3 regions of the Enterobacter pseudoroggenkampii genome follow, and region 1 is predicted to be linked to each of the others. Evidence: predicted binding sites of a transcription regulator. Region 1 holds the regulator's gene; each other region holds the start of a gene.
What was found. Region 1 encodes sigma-54, which starts transcription at its own class of promoters, with help from an activator protein. Its sites were predicted from a motif close to GTTGGCACANNTTTCGCTNT; they were not measured.
Positions count from the first base shown of each region.

Region 2: the regulator sigma-54 is predicted to act here: its motif matches at 2,239-2,258, upstream of hypA (hydrogenase maturation nickel metallochaperone HypA).
Region 3: the regulator sigma-54 is predicted to act here: its motif matches at 3,134-3,153, upstream of OTG14_RS10270 (branched-chain amino acid ABC transporter substrate-binding protein).

Region 1 is NZ_JAPMLV010000006.1:129,624-135,032, reverse strand. Features, by position in the region: gene rapZ (RNase adapter RapZ) at 1-491, opposite strand, end outside; gene ptsN (PTS IIA-like nitrogen regulatory protein PtsN) at 537-1,028, opposite strand; gene hpf (ribosome hibernation promoting factor) at 1,111-1,398, opposite strand; gene rpoN (RNA polymerase factor sigma-54) at 1,421-2,854, opposite strand; gene lptB (LPS export ABC transporter ATP-binding protein) at 2,902-3,627, opposite strand; gene lptA (lipopolysaccharide ABC transporter substrate-binding protein LptA) at 3,634-4,188, opposite strand; gene lptC (LPS export ABC transporter periplasmic protein LptC) at 4,157-4,732, opposite strand; gene kdsC (3-deoxy-manno-octulosonate-8-phosphatase KdsC) at 4,729-5,295, opposite strand; gene kdsD (arabinose-5-phosphate isomerase KdsD) at 5,310-5,409, opposite strand, start outside.
Region 2 is NZ_JAPMLV010000004.1:196,394-201,802, forward strand. Features, by position in the region: gene hycC (formate hydrogenlyase subunit 3) at 1-935, opposite strand, end outside; gene OTG14_RS17945 (4Fe-4S dicluster domain-containing protein) at 932-1,540, opposite strand; gene hycA (formate hydrogenlyase regulator HycA) at 1,611-2,075, opposite strand; gene hypA (hydrogenase maturation nickel metallochaperone HypA) at 2,287-2,637, shown strand; gene hypB (hydrogenase nickel incorporation protein HypB) at 2,641-3,504, shown strand; gene OTG14_RS17965 (HypC/HybG/HupF family hydrogenase formation chaperone) at 3,495-3,767, shown strand; gene hypD (hydrogenase formation protein HypD) at 3,770-4,891, shown strand; gene hypE (hydrogenase expression/formation protein HypE) at 4,888-5,409, shown strand, end outside.
Region 3 is NZ_JAPMLV010000001.1:2,087,529-2,092,937, forward strand. Features, by position in the region: gene ftnA (non-heme ferritin) at 1-391, shown strand, start outside; gene OTG14_RS10255 (hypothetical protein) at 428-769, opposite strand; gene tyrP (tyrosine transporter TyrP) at 986-2,197, shown strand; gene OTG14_RS10265 (YecA/YgfB family protein) at 2,231-2,899, opposite strand; gene OTG14_RS10270 (branched-chain amino acid ABC transporter substrate-binding protein) at 3,325-4,446, shown strand; gene OTG14_RS10275 (ABC transporter permease subunit) at 4,546-5,409, shown strand, end outside.

The DNA of each region.
Region 1 (5,409 bases):
AACACCATCGTCAGTTCGCGCTCGCGCTTGCCCAACAGTCGGGTACGCAGCATTTCCGCCAGCTCGTGAACGGACATCTCAGAGGTGTCGACAATCAGGTCGGCACGAGAACGCAGCGGCTCCAGCAGGTCGCTCTCTTCATCGATAGCGCTCTCCAGAGAGAGGTTCTTACTGGAAAGCGGGTGCAAACGACGGGTATCGCTGTAGCGACGGATCAGCGTATTGCGGTCTGCATCAAGGAACAGCAACTGAGGCGAGAACGCATCAGGCAGGTTGCTCATGGCCTGTTCGAAGATCTCTGGCGATTCAGGCATGTTACGGACGTCGATACTGACGGCGGCAGAGGTTTGTCTCTCCGCAAGCGTGCGGGCCAGGTCGGGCAATAACACGACCGGCAGGTTATCTACGCAGTAAAAACCCATGTCTTCCAGCGCGCGCAGAGCAACGGATTTCCCCGACCCTGAACGGCCACTGACAATCATCAGCACCATGTTCCGTTTCTCCTCAGGACAACAGATGTGAAGGCCATCTCCTGGTTATGCATCATCCTGATTGCCTTCTGCTTCAGTGATAATCTGATAGAGCTCTTCATCACTTTGGGCCGAGCGCAGCCGACGGCAAATGGTTTTATCGGCCAGACGTTTTGCGACCAGCGACAGCGTATGCAGATGGGTTTTCGTCTGGTCGGCAGGCACCAGCAGCGCGAAGAGGAGATCGACGGGCTGGTTATCAATGGCATCGAAGGCGATGGGTGTTTCAAGTTGCACAAACACACCAACGGCACGCAGAGTATCCTCTTCCAGTTTGCCGTGCGGTATCGCGATGCCGTTGCCGATACCGGTACTGCCCATTTTTTCACGGGTCAGAATCGCTTCGAATACCACCTGCGGCGGCAGGCCCAGCTGTTTTGCGGCCAGTTCACTGATGATCTCCAGCGCACGTTTTTTGCTCTGGCAGTGAACCGCACTGCGGGTACATTCCTGGTTAAGGACATTGCTCAGTTGAAGAGCGGAATCGTTGTTCATCATAATTTCACCTAAGCGCTAACTGTACAAATGGCCTGTTGTGTTTCACAACAGGCCGTCCTGCACCCGTTAACTGCCCGGACAATTAGTGTTGTTTCAGTTTATCTTTATGTTTATTGAGCTGTCGTGCAAGCTTATCAATCAAGCCGTCGATAGCAGCGTACATGTCTTGCCCTTCCGCACTGGCATGCAGTTCACCCCCGTTAACATGCAGGGTGGCATCCGAGATATGAGTCACTTTCTCCACTTTCAACACAATATAGACCTGATTGATCCTTTCGAAATACTGCTCGAGTTTTGCAAACTTCGCGTTCACAAAGTCGCGTAAAGCCTCAGTAATTTCGACGTTTTGTCCAGTGATGTTGAGCTGCATAGTGTCTTCCTTATCGGTTGTGTCAGACCAGCTGTTTACGCTGGTTGGACGGCGGAATGGATAAAGACTCTCGATACTTCGCAACAGTACGACGTGCCACCATAATACCCTGATCGGACAGCATGGTGGTTAACTTACTGTCGCTTAGTGGCTTCGCGGGGTTCTCCGCGGCGATCAACTTCTTCACCAGGGCACGAATGGCCGTTGACGACGCTTCGCCGCCGCCCTCGGTATTCACATGGCTGGAGAAGAAATACTTAAGCTCAAAAATACCGCGTGGACTGTGCAGATACTTCTGCGTGGTGACACGGGAAATGGTTGATTCATGCATTTCGACGGCCTGGGCGATATCCGCCAGTACCATCGGTTTCATATACTCTTCGCCCTGCTCAAAGAACGCCTGCTGCTGTTCGACAATACAGCGGCTGACGCGTAGCAGCGTATCATTTCGGCTCTCCAGACTTTTGATCAGCCATCGCGCTTCCTGCAAATTGCTACGAATATATTGATTGTCGGAGTCGTTACGCACGCTGGTGCACATGGAGGCATACTGCTGGTTGATTTGCAGGCGAGGGATGCTGTCTGAATTCAGTTCAACGACCCAGCGGCCATTGTGTTTTCTGACCAGCACATCCGGGATGACGTACTCGGGCTCGCTGGTCTGGATCGACTGTCCCGGGCGCGGATCGAGCGACTGGATCAGATTCACCGCTTCTTTCAGCACCTCTTCCTTCAGGCGCGTGACGCGCATCAGGGAGCGGAAATCGTGGTTAGCCAACAGATCCAGATGATCGCTGATGATTAAGCGCGCCTCGTCGAGCCACGGCGTCTCTTTGCTGAACTGAGAAAGCTGGATCAGCAGGCAGTCGCGCAGATCTTTTGCGGCCACGCCTACCGGATCGAAACGCTGGATGCGCTTCAGAACGGCTTCAACTTCCTCAAGCTCTATCTCGTCGTCGCCCATGCTTTCCAGAATATCGTCCAGCGTGACGGTCAAATAGCCAGTGTCGTCAACGGCATCGACAATTGAGGTGGCAATCGCGCGGTCGGTATCGGAGAAGGGTGTGAGTTCCACCTGCCACATCAGGTAATCCTGCAGTGACTGGGTGGTTTCGCCCTGGTAGACCGGTAGCTCATCATCCTGGTAGTCTGCACGCGTACCGGAAGGGGTTCCGGCGGTGTAGATTTCATCCCAGCTGGCATCCAGCGGAAGCTCGTCCGGCATCTCTTTTTGTTCGAGTGCATCCGCGGTGTCGAGCGCTTCTGTATCCTGCGATTGCTGGGTATCTACCTCGTCATGAAGATCGGTTTGTTCCAGCAGGGGGTTGCTGTCCAGCGCCTGCTGGAGCTCCTGCTGAAGTTCTAACGTGGACAGTTGCAACAGGCGAATTGCCTGCTGTAGCTGCGGCGTCATCGCCAGTTGTTGGCTGAGCCTTAATTGCAAACCTTGCTTCATGTTCAGAGCATTTTTCTCCGGTTCGGCGTTACGTTACCTCTACCCTATCAGAGTCTGAAGTCTTCCCCAAGATAGACGCGCTTAACATGATCGTCTTCGAGGATCTGCTGTGGCGTACCGTGGGCGATCAGATTGCCCTGGCTCACAATATACGCGCGTTCACACACGGCCAGCGTTTCACGGACGTTGTGGTCGGTGATCAGTACGCCAAGCCCGCTGTCACGCAGGTGTTCAATGATACGTTTAATGTCGATAACCGAGATTGGGTCAACGCCCGCAAACGGTTCATCCAGAAGGATAAACTTCGGGTTTGCGGCCAGCGCACGGGCAATCTCAACGCGGCGGCGTTCGCCCCCGGAGAGAGCCTGACCGAGGCTGTCGCGCAGATGCTCAATGTGGAACTCTTCCATCAGCTCGTTGGCACGATCCTGACGCTGTTCGCTGGTCAGATCGTTACGAATTTGCAGGACCGCCATCAGGTTATCGTAAACGCTAAGACGACGGAAAATGGAGGCTTCCTGCGGCAGGTAGCCGATCCCGCGACGTGCGCGCGCGTGCAGCGGCAGAAGACTGATGTCTTCATCGTCAATGACAATGTTGCCGGCATCGCGCGGCACAATGCCAACGACCATGTAGAAAGTGGTGGTTTTACCCGCACCGTTAGGGCCAAGCAGCCCTACAATTTCGCCGGAGTTGACGGTCAGACTGACATCTTCTACGACACGGCGGCCCTTATAGGCCTTCGCGAGATTTTTTGCAGTTAATGTTGCCATAACGAATTAGTTACTCTTCTTCTGTGCCGGGGCCTGGCCTTTGCCTTTGTCCTGCAGCTGCGACGGAACCAGTACGGTGGTGACGCGTTTGCCTTTCTCGCTGGAGGCCTGCATTTTTTGCTCTTTCACCAGATAGGTAATCTGGTCGCCGGTAATGTTGCTGTCCAGCTGTTCCAGGTACGCATTACCGGTCAGGATGACCAGGTCCTTCGCCAGCTCATAGTGCATGTGCGTAGCGTGACCTTTCACCGGCTTGCCGTTGTCCTGCATCTGGTAGAAGGTGGCCGGGTTACCGTAACCATCAATGATCTCTTTGCCTTGCTCGCCACCCGGACGGGTCACGACCACTTTGTCCGCGTTAATTTTGATGGTGCCCTGAGTCATGACGACGTTACCCGTGAAGGTGACGACGTTGCCCTGCATATCGAGAGACTGGGTATCGGACTCGATATGGATCGGTTGGTCGGTATCGCCCGTTACAGCAAGCGCGGGGAGACTGGTCGCCAGCATCGCGCTGGCGATAATTACTTTAAGGCTGAGTTTGTTTGTTTTGAATTTCATAGGAGGTTCTAACCTTTTCAATCAGCTCGGCGTTTTTGCTGCGTAAGTTCCCGCGCATTCTCAAACCGCTGGAATTAAATGTTGTGCCATACAGTGTGACCAGATCCTGCGACGTCACGTCCTGGGTTACCAGGTTGATCTGGGCATTATCCGTCGTAATTTTTCGTAGCTGCGAGTCAGCGGTCAGGGCGTTGACTTCAACGTGGCCATACAGATAAAGCATACGGTCATTTGTCAGTTTTGCCCGATCTGACTTAATTGACCACGTCGGCACTTTGTCCTTATCAAATGTGGTCATGACAGGTTGGGTAAACCACGAAATACCATCATCTGAAAAATATTCAACATGCTGGGCAATCAGGCGATAGTTCAGCGCGCCTTCAGGGCTGTAGACCACGGTGTCGCTGTGATCGCTTTTATAGGTTGGATCGTTATTGTTGATCACTTCCGTTTGCGTATCGTCGCGATCGGCAAGGTTCACGCCAATCAATACCAGTGCGACAAGCGAAAGCAAAATGATAATCCAACGTCTGGTTTTACTCATATCGATTGCCCTTTGGCCTCATCAAGCTTGCCCTGCGCCAGCAGGAGCAGATCGCAGACTTCACGTACGGCACCGCGGCCCCCGTTGATGTGGGTAACGTAGTCAGCGCGCGGGATCAGCAGCGGATGCGCATCGGCAACGGCGATGCTCAGCCCAACTTCAGCCATCACGGGCCAGTCAATCAGATCGTCCCCGACGTAGGCCACGTTTTCCGGTGCGATAGCCAGTTTACCCAGTAAATCCTTAAACGCCGCCATCTTATCGGATTGCCCCTGATACAGATGGGTAATGCCTAAGGTTTCACAGCGGTCTTCTACCAGTTTAGCTTTTCGCCCGGTGATGATAGCCACCTCAATACCTGAGGTGAGCGCACAGCGGATACCGTAGCCGTCGCGAACGTTAAATGCTTTCAGCTCTTCACCATTATTGCCCATGTAAATCAGGCCGTCGGAGAGTACCCCATCCACATCCAGGATGAGCAGACGAATGTTTTCCGCCTTTGCCATCATCTGGGTACTGACCGGACCATAACAGGTTGCAAGGGATGCACCCGCATTACTCATTGTCTTATCCTTCATTACACTACGCCTGCGCGCAGCAGATCATGCATATGTACCACACCCAGCAACTGGTCGCCATCGGCAACCATAACGGAGGTGATATGGCGGGACTGCATC
Region 2 (5,409 bases), on a different contig from region 1:
GCCGGATGATTGAGCGCCAGCCCGGTTACGCCCGCGCCAATACCGAGCAGGATGATGCCGATATTTTCAAGCGTGTGGTACGCCAGAAGACGCTGGATATTGTGCTCCATCAGCGCGTACAGGCCGCCGACGAACGCGGTAATCATTCCGGCGATCAGCAGCACAACGCCCCACCATAGCGGCGGTTGTCCGCCGGTCAGCGTAATCGCCAAAATTCCGAACAGACCCACTTTCATCACCACCACCGAAAACAGCGCGGCGGCGGGCGCGGAGGCATTCGCATGCGCCTGCGGCACCCAGCCGTGCAGCGGGATGATGCCAGCGAGCAGGCCAAAGCCGATAACGCCCAGCAGCCAGACGTCATTCCCCAGCGGATGCCCGTTGAGCGCAGAGAAATCCAGCGTGCCAAAGCGTTGCCACACCAGCCAGCAGGCCAGCACCAGCAGCAGCGTCCCCAGGCGTCCCAGCGCAAACCACAGCTTGCCGGAGGCGCTGCAGCCCGTCAGGAACACGCCGAACAGCGCCATGATCTCCGCCATCACCACCAGCGCGCCGAGGTTGCTGGCGATAACGGTACAGACCGCCGTCGCCATCAGCAGATTAACCAGCAGGCCGTTGGCTTTAGCATGCGGGTGGCGGTGCCAGTCGATATTGAACAGGCTGATAAACAGCCCGCACAGGCCAAACGTCACCAGCCAGATGGCGTTCAGGGGCGTGATCTCAACGGTGTGCCGAATCAGCGGCATCACGGTTTCTGCGGACTGGCCGCCGAGCAGGACAACGCCGCCTGCCGCCAGCGTCATCAGGCTAGCTACCGCCCCGCCAATCCCGGCGATCGCGCCGCTCAGGGTTTTATGGAATGAGAAGATCAGCGCCAGAACAGCGGCGGCAGTAAAACAGGCTACCGCGCTGGTAATCATCATTGCCGCGTTCATTTCGCCCCCTCGTTAAGCGCCTGTAGCAGAGAAAGGTCGCCAAAATCACTGTTGATGGTCAGCTCGCGTTTGCGCTTGCTGGTACGGGCGATGTCGCGAATGTTAACCAGAATCAATGCTTTAGTCGGGCAGGTGCGCACGCAGGCCGGACCCTGCTCATCGAAGCTGCACAGGTCGCACTTCACCGCCACGGCACGGATGCCGGGCACCCAGTCCAGCAACGTGCTTACGCGTGCCGGAGCCGGTGGCGCAGGCGGGGCTTTTGGCGAGTTAGCGTTCGCCGGAATGTGCAGCGGACGGCTGCCGGAAAATTCAATCGCGCCGAACGGGCAGGCGATGCCGCACAGCTTGCAGCTTACGCACAGGCTTTCGTTCAGCTGGACAGCGCCATCAACGCGGGTGATGGCATTCACAGGGCAGACACCCGCGCAGGGGGCGTCTTCACAGTGATGGCAGAGCTGCGGGGCAGACTCTTTTTCATTACGCATGACGTGCAGGCGCGGCATGGACTGCAGCCCATACAGGCGATGCGTTTCCGAACACGCCGCCTCACAGGTTCGACAGCCAATACAGACCGTCGAGTCGGCAATTACAAAACGGTTCACCGGGTCATCCTCTGGTGATAGTCATTTTTGACGAAAAACTGTCTTGTCGACACTTCTCGACACGCAAGGGTCAGGCCACGTTCGCTGAGGCATTTCCGTCCATCAGCAGCTTCAGGTTGACCGGGAGATCGCGTTCAACGGCGGCGTACAGGCCGTTATAGACCGGCGCGATTTTTTCCAGATAGTGCTCCAGCACCTGCTGGCGATCGCGGTTGCTGACGTGGCCGTCCACCATGCCGTCGGCCATCAGCTGCGCCTTCGCAATACACTGTTTTTCGCCGTCTTTTGTCTCGAGGTGGTACTCGATGGTGTGGCTGTTGAAGTTATCTGCCAGGGTCACGTTGATCGTGAAATGGCCGAACAGGACAAAGCTCATATCCCCCTGTGCCGCGCAGCTCATCGCGTGGTGAAGACGCGCTTTCGAGAGGGTAATGCCCTGAACCAGCGAGTTGCAGTAAAGGTGCCACTGGTCCTGCAGCTGCTGATGACGCTGCGCGATGTAATCCGCTTTTTCGCTGATTTCCCAAATAGTCATAGAAGGTATCCGTTTAATGGAGATAGCGGCTGTTAAGCAGATTCCATGCCAGTTTTTATCTATATGATTTTTAATTGATTTAATTGCAAAACCGCTGTCAACGCCGCGGTGTCGACGTGTCATTTCGACAGCGTTGACATCGTCACGCCTTAACAAAAATCAAGCTGGCACCGTTATTGCATTCAATGGCGCAATTCACTGAGGAGGCGTCATGCACGAAATCACCCTCTGCCAGCGGGCTCTGGAACTTATCGAGCAGCAGGCAGTGCAAAACCACGCGAAACGCGTTACCGGCGTCTGGCTGAAGGTCGGGGCGTTTTCCTGCGTCGAGACCAGCGCCCTGAATTTCTGTTTTGAACTGGTGTGCCGCGGCACGCTGGCGGAAGGCTGCGAACTGCATATTGAAGAGCAGCAGGCGGAGTGCTGGTGCGAACAGTGCCAGCAGTACGTCACCCTGCTGTCATCAAAGGTTCAGCGCTGTCCGCAGTGTCAGAGCACCGGTCTTCGCATCGTGGCGGATGACGGCATGCAGATCCAACGTCTCGAAATCGAGAAGGAGTAAAGTATGTGTAGTACCTGCGGTTGCGCCGAAGGCAACCTGTATATAGAAGGGGATGAACATCGCCCCCATTCCGCGTTTCGCTCCGCGCCCTTTTCTCCTGCCCCACGACCTTCTGCGGCACTGACCGGTATCACCTTCGCTCCGCAGCGCTCCGAAGTGGGCGATCTGCATTACGGCCACGGGGAAGCGGGCACCCACGCGCCGGGTATCAGCCAGCGCCAGATGCTGGAAGTGGAAATCAACGTGCTGGACAAAAATAACCAGATCGCCGCCCGCAACCGCGCCCGCTTTGCCACCCGTAAACAGCTGGTGTTGAATCTGGTCTCCAGCCCCGGCTCCGGCAAAACCACGCTGTTAACGGAAACGCTCAAGCGCCTGAACGGGCGCGTCTCCTGCGCGGTGATTGAAGGCGACCAGCAAACCGTTAACGACGCGGCGCGTATTCGCGCAACCGGCACCCCGGCGATTCAGGTTAATACCGGCAAAGGCTGCCACCTGGATGCGCAGATGATTGCCGACGCCGCCCCGCGCCTGCCGCTGGCGGATGACGGCATTCTGTTTATTGAAAACGTCGGCAACCTGGTCTGCCCGGCGAGCTTCGACCTGGGCGAACGGCACAAGGTGGCGGTGCTTTCGGTGACCGAAGGCGAAGACAAACCGCTGAAGTACCCGCATATGTTTGCCGCCGCGTCCATCATGCTGCTGAACAAAGTCGACCTGCTGCCGTACCTGAATTTCGACGTGGATAAGTGCCTGGCGTATGCCCGTGAAGTGAATCCGGAGATTGAGATCCTGCTGGTCTCCGCCACGCGCGGTGACGGCATGGACAGTTGGCTACAGTGGCTGGAGAACGAGCGATGTGCATAGGCGTACCTGGGCAAATTTACGCCATCGACGGTAATCAGGCCAAAGTCGAGGTCTGCGGCATCCTGCGCGACGTGGACCTGACGCTGGTGGGCAACACAGATGAAACGGGCGCATCGCGTCTCGGCCAGTGGGTGCTGGTGCACGTGGGGTTCGCAATGAGCGTGATTAACGAAGCGGAAGCCCGCGACACGCTGGATGCGTTGCAGAACATGTTTGACGTGGAGCCTGACGTGGGCGCGCTGCTGTACGGCGAGGAGCGGTAATCATGCGTTACGTTGATGAATACCGCGCGCCGGAGCAGGTGCTGCAGCTTATCGGCCACCTGAAAACGCGCGCAGCGCTGCTGGACTTCACGACAGAAAGACCGCTGCGGATCATGGAGGTGTGCGGCGGGCACACGCACGCCATCTTCAAATTTGGCCTCGACCAGCTGCTGCCGGAGAACATCGAGTTTATCCACGGCCCCGGCTGCCCGGTCTGCGTGCTGCCGATGGGGCGCATCGACAGCTGTATTGAAATTGCCAGCCAGCCCGACGTCATTTTCTGCACCTTTGGCGACGCGATGCGCGTGCCGGGGAAAAACGGCTCGCTGCTGCAGGCAAAAGCGCGCGGTGCGGACGTGCGGATCGTCTATTCGCCGATGGATGCCCTGACGCTGGCAGAGAATAATCCCGCGCGTAAGGTGGTGTTCTTTGGCCTGGGGTTTGAAACCACCATGCCCGCCACCGCCATCACGCTGCAGCAGGCAAAAGCGCGCGGCGTCGATAACTTTTTCTTCTTCTGCCAGCACATTACGCTTATCCCCACCCTGCGCAGCCTGCTGGAAGAGCCGGGAAACGGCATTGACGCCTTTCTGGCACCGGGGCATGTCAGCATGGTGATTGGCACAGACGCCTACGGTTTTATCGCTGAACAGTACAATCGTCCGTTAGTGGTCGCTGGTTTCGAACCACTTGATCTACTGCAAGGTGTCACCATGCTGGTTGAGCAGAAAATAGCGGCCCTGAGTGCAGTGGAAAACCAGTACCGGCGCGTGGTGCCGGATGCGGGAAATGAACGGGCACAGCAGGCGATAGCCGACGTGTTTAGCGTTGAGGGCGACAGCGAATGGCGTGGTCTGGGGCTGATTGCCGAATCCGGCGTGCGCCTGACGTCAGCCTATCGCACATTCGACGCCGAAGCGCATTTCCGCCCGCAGCCGCAGCAGGTTTGCGACGATCCCCGGGCCCGCTGCGGCGAGGTGCTCACCGGCAAATGCAAACCGCATCAGTGCCCGTTATTTGGCAATACCTGCAACCCGCAAACGGCGTTTGGCGCGCTGATGGTCTCCTCCGAAGGGGCGTGTGCCGCGTGGTATCAGTATCGCAACCAGGAGAGTGAAGCATGAATACGGTTGAAATGGCGCACGGTAGCGGCGGACAGGCGATGCAGCAGCTGATTAACCGGCTATTTATGTCGGCCTTTAACAACCCCTGGCTCGCCGAACAGGAAGACCAGGCGCGCATTGACCTCGCCACCCTCACCGCCCAGGGCGACAGGCTGGCCTTCTCCACCGACAGCTACGTCATTGATCCGCTGTTCTTCCCGGGTGGCGATATCGGCAAGCTCGCCGTCTGCGGCACGGCCAACGACGTCGCCGTCAGCGGCGCCGTTCCGCGCTACCTCTCCTGCGGGTTTATCCTCGAAGAGGGCTTGCCGATGGAGACGCTCACAACAGTGGTCAACAGCATGGCGCAGACCGCGCGCGAGGCGGGGATAGCTATCGTTACAGGCGATACCAAAGTGGTGCAGCGCGGCGCGGCCGACAAGCTGTTTATCAACACCGCCGGCGTGGGGGCGATCCCCGCCGATATTCACTGGGGCGCGCAGCAGCTTAGCGTGGGCGACGTGCTGATCGTGACCGGA
Region 3 (5,409 bases), on a different contig from region 1:
CGAGGGCGCTGCCGCGTTTCTGCGTCGTCACGCTCAGGAAGAGATGACCCACATGCAGCGTCTGTTTGATTATCTGACAGATACGGGCAGCCTGCCGCGCATTGAAACCGTGGCATCACCGTTCGCTGAGTATAATTCTCTTGATGAACTGTTCCGCGCCACCTACGAGCACGAGCAGCTTATCACGCAGAAAATTAACGAACTGGTTCATGCCGCGATGACCAGCCAGGATTATCCAACCTTTAATTTCCTGCAGTGGTACGTCGCTGAGCAACACGAAGAAGAGAAGCTGTTTAAATCCGTGCTGGATAAATTATCTCTGGTCGGGAAATCCGGCGAAGGTCTTTACTTTATCGATAAAGAACTCTCCACTCTTGATACGCAGAATTAATTTCAGCGCGGTGCCGGTTTCCGGCACCGCGTTAATTTACATACACCCCGCACAGCTGGTGCAACGCCAGTCATGGGGATTCACGGCCTGGTAAAAATAGCGGTAGCTGGACGTCTCCAGCGGAATACCCACCTCGAAAAACAGATCCGTTAACCAGTCGACATTCTCGATGATCCACTCATCTTCCTGTAAGCCTTGTGCAAAGGTTTCATCTTCAGGATCAATAACCGAATAGATTGCCCAGGTGCCCATATCCTTTTCGCGACGGGACTCGGGAAGGTTCAGGGGCTGATTCTGCCAGCTGATTATCCAGTGACCATGGCACAACAGGTTACCTCCCCGGCTCCATGCCGCGGTAAAGGGATTCTCCCCTGCCATAAGACCCTCACTTAATTTGATAATTTGTATTTATTGTTTACGTTACGCCGGAATGTCGCGCAGCAGTATTGCCCTTATGAGGTAGGCACAGGCCTGGGTCATTAATACGTAAAAAATTTTTTACACCACTTGTAACGGTGATTTGACGAGTAACGGCTTTTCCCTTACTCTGCGCCGCAGATTTTGTCGCGGTTAAGAAGCGTTGTAGAGGAAAGCGTGAAAAACAGAACTCTGGGAAGTATTTTTATCGTCGCCGGAACGACAATTGGCGCAGGAATGCTGGCAATGCCCCTGGCAGCCGCGGGCGTGGGATTTGGCATGACCCTGCTGCTGCTGGGAACGCTCTGGGCGCTGATGTGTTACACCGCACTGTTGCTGCTTGAGGTTTACCAGCACGTACCCGCCGACACCGGTCTGGGTTCGCTTGCGGCGCGCTATCTCGGACGCTACGGCCAGTGGATAACCGGCTTTAGCATGATGTTCCTGATGTACGCCCTGACCGCCGCCTATATCAGCGGTGCCGGTGAGCTCATCGCCTCCAGCGTCAACGACTGGTTTGGCTCTGACATTACCCCTGCGACGGGCGCCATCTTCTTTGCGCTCATCGGCGGCGGCGTGGTCTGCGTGGGCACATCGCTGGTCGATCTGTTTAACCGTTTTCTGTTCAGCGCTAAAATTCTCTTCCTGATTGTCATGCTGGTGCTGCTGGCGCCGCACGTGCACAAGGTTAACCTGCTGACGCTGCCGCTGGAAAAAGGGCTGGCGCTCTCCGCGATCCCGGTCATTTTCACCTCGTTTGGCTTCCACGGCAGCGTGCCGAGCATCGTCAGCTATATGAACGGCGATATCCGAAAACTGCGCCGCGTCTTTGTTATCGGCAGCGCGATCCCGCTGATTGCCTATATTTTCTGGCAGCTGGTGACGCTGGGCAGCATTGACTCTTCAACCTTTATTGGGCTGATGGCGCAACACGCTGGCCTGAACGGTTTTCTGCTGGCACTGCGCGAGGTCGTCACCTCCCCACACGTGGAGCTGGCGGTACACCTGTTTGCCGACCTGGCGCTGGCAACTTCGTTCCTGGGCGTGGCGCTCGGCCTGTTTGATTATCTGGCCGACCTGTTCCAGCGCCGCAATACCGCGGCCGGACGGTTACAGACGGGCGCAATTACCTTCCTGCCGCCGCTGGCGTTCGCGCTGTTTTATCCGCGCGGATTTGTGATGGCGCTGGGGTACGCAGGGGTAGCGCTCTCGATCCTTGCCCTCCTCCTCCCTTCCCTGCTGGCATGGAAAAGCCGTCAGCAGCATCCTCAGCAAGGGTATCGCGTGGCGGGCGGAAAACCGCTGCTGTGCGTTGTGTTTGGCTGCGGGGTGGTGATTATTCTGGTGCAGGTGTTGATTGCAGCCGGGATGCTGCCGGAAGTGGGTTAAATAAAAAAGGGGCTGTCATCAGCCCCTTTTTTATCAGTGCAAACAGCAGCTCTTAAACTTCTTCCCGCTGCCGCAAGGACACGGATCGTTACGCCCGACCTTTGTGCCGTTCACAATCGGCTTCTTCGCTTCCGGCTGCTGCGGGTTGTTTACCCAGTATTGATATAAACGCAGTGCCGCAGGCTGGATGCTCTCGATGCTGGCGATGTACTCCTCTTCGGACAGTTCATCCAGCTTGTCGCTGTTCTCTTCCGTTCCGTGCAGCGCAATCACTTCAAGATCGGCCTTCAGGGCTTCCGGCAAGGCAGACCAGTCCGTCAGCGCCACGCCGCGCATGTAGCCGTAGCACCACTCTTCCACCACGGTATAACTCTCACCGTCAACGTCGTTATAGCCAAACATCGGTTCAAACTGATCCGGGTACTCGCTCAGGCGCTCGGCAATATCGTTCATATGCTTAAAGCAGAGATCGATAAAACGGTTCATCTCACGATCGTTTTTCCAGCGCGGAATGTACTTCTCGCCACCCCAAACCGCCACCAGCCAGGCATCTGGCTCAACGACAACAGGACCGGAAAGCACTGCGGTAAGCATGCCGTCCAGTTCGGACACGTCAATTACGGACGCGTCATCATGACCGTAAGACATTAACGTCTCTTCAAGCCACGCCATTTCGCTTTCATTCAATGGGCCTTCAGTCATCGCTGATACTCCTGCAAAAAAGGAAACGATCCTAACACATATCTCACCCCTCTCCGGGCTGAAGTTTAGGTCTTTATTGCTGCAAAAACGTGCAAACCGTGACCTTTGCACAACTTATGGGCTTTATTGTTAACGATATGTGATCTCCGCTGTAATTTCTTCTCCTCCCGCAAGGCGGCATAACGCGGCGCTCTATACTCAAACATGTCGCATGCTCGTCAATGGGTTAACCATTCTGGCAACGTTTTTGCTTAACGTTCTTCGCGCGCCCCTGCGCAGGGAAATCTCGCCGTAATATGCAGGATGCCGTCTGTATCTTGTTCGTTTAGTGCATTTTGTTCTTGCTCGTGTTTCGGATTGGCTGCGCCGTCGGGCGTTCGGGTTTACGCCGTGGTGCAAAAACCTCTTTGCTAAGGAACATAATAATGTCGCTGAAATTTATCAGAACTCCTCTTTCTCTTGTGTTGGCCGGTTGCCTGGTGACGGCGTTTTCCGCCCGGGCAGATATTGTGATTGGCGTGGCCGGGCCGTTCACGGGTCCGAACGCCACCTATGGCGATCAGTACTGGCACGGCGCTACGCAGGCCGCTGAAGACATTAATGCCGCAGGCGGCATTAACGGTGAGAAAATCAAACTGGTTCAGGGAGATGATGCCTGCGAGCCCAAGCAGGCCGTGGCCGTCGCCAACCGTTTAGTTGACCAGGATAAAGTCAACGCCGTGGTCGGCCATTTCTGCTCCTCTTCCACCATGCCCGCATCCGAGGTGTATAGCGACGCAGGTATTATTGCGATTACCCCCGGCTCAACTAACCCGCTGATCACCGAACGCGGCATTAGCGATATGTTCCGCATGTGCGGCCGCGACGACCAGCAGGGTCAGGTTGCCAGCGACTTCATCATCGACAAGCTGAAAGCCAAACGTGTGGTGATCATTCACGACAAAGACACCTATGGTCAGGGTCTGGCTGACGCCACCAAAGCGGCACTGGCGAAACGCGGGGTTCAGGATGTGATGTACGAGGGGTTATCCCGCGGTGAAAAAGACTTTAACGCGCTGGTCACCAAGATCGGCGCGCAAAAACCGGACGTCGTGTTCTTCGGTGGCTGTCACCCGGAAGCCGGTCCGCTGGTTCGCCAGATGCGTGAGCAGGGCGTACAGGCAAAATTCTTCTCCGGGGACTGCATCGTCAACGAGGAGATGGTGACCGCCGCGGGCGGCCCGCAGTATACCAATGGCATTTACATGACCTTTGGTAAAGACCCGCGCCTGATCCCGGACGGCAAAGCGGTTATCGAGAAATTCCGCGCCGGTAAATTCGAGCCGGAAGGTTACACCCTCTACTCCTATGCCTCCGTACAGGCCATTGCCGCGGCCTTCAAGGCCACCGGCGGCAAGGACTCGGCCAAAGCCAGCGAGTGGCTGAAGGCCAATTCCGTCGACACGGTGATGGGCAAAAAAGCCTGGGACAGCAAAGGCGATCTGAAAGTGTCTGACTACGTGGTTTACCAGTGGGACGACAAAGGGAAATATAAGGAAGTGCAGTAACGGGACGGAGTCACGCTCAACGTCGGCGGGCCTGCCCGTCGGCGCGTAATAAACATCAGGCTGCGCGGATCGCGCAGCCTATAAAACGAGCGCGCTAAGATGAGTACATTCTTCCTGCAACAGTTAATCAATGGCTTAACGCTGGGTTCCGTCTACGGCCTGATCGCCATCGGCTACACCATGGTGTACGGCATTATCGGGATGATCAATTTCGCCCACGGCGAAGTGTATATGATTTCCGCCTATCTTTGCGCCATTGGCCTGGCGCTGCTCTCGTTCTTCGGCCTGCAGTCCTTCCCGCTGCTGATCCTCGGCACGCTGGTGTTCACCATTGTGGTCACCGGGGTGTACGGCTGGACTATCGAGCGTATCGCCTACAAGCCGCTGCGCAACTCCACGCGCCTGGCGCCGCTGATCTCCGCCATCGGGATGTCGCTTATCCTGCAAAACTACGCACAGCTGAGCCAGGGCCCGCGCCAGCAGGGGGTGCCAACTATGCTGGACGGCGTCATTCGCCTGCATCTGGGCGAAGGGTTCGTGCAGATAACCTACACCAAAGTGTTTATTCTGGTTGCCTCGTTTGCCGGCATGCTGGTGCTCACCTGGATAATCAACCGTACCAGGCTGGGCCGGATGTGTCGCGCGGTGCAGCAGGATCGTAAGATGGCCTCCATTCTGGGCATTAACACCGACCGGATTATTTCGCTGGTCTTTGTCATCGGCGCGGCGATGGCCGGTCTGGCGGGGGTGTTGATCACCATGAATTACGGCACCTTTGATTTCTACGTCGGGTTCGTGATCGGCATTAAAGCCTTTACTGCAGCAGTACTCGGCGGCATCGGCTCCCTTCCCGGCGCGATGCTCGGTGGCCTTATCCTGGGCGTGGCGGAAGCGCAGTTCTCGGGCATGGTGAACTCGGACTATAAAGACGTCTTCTCGTTCGGCCTGCTGGTCATGATCCTT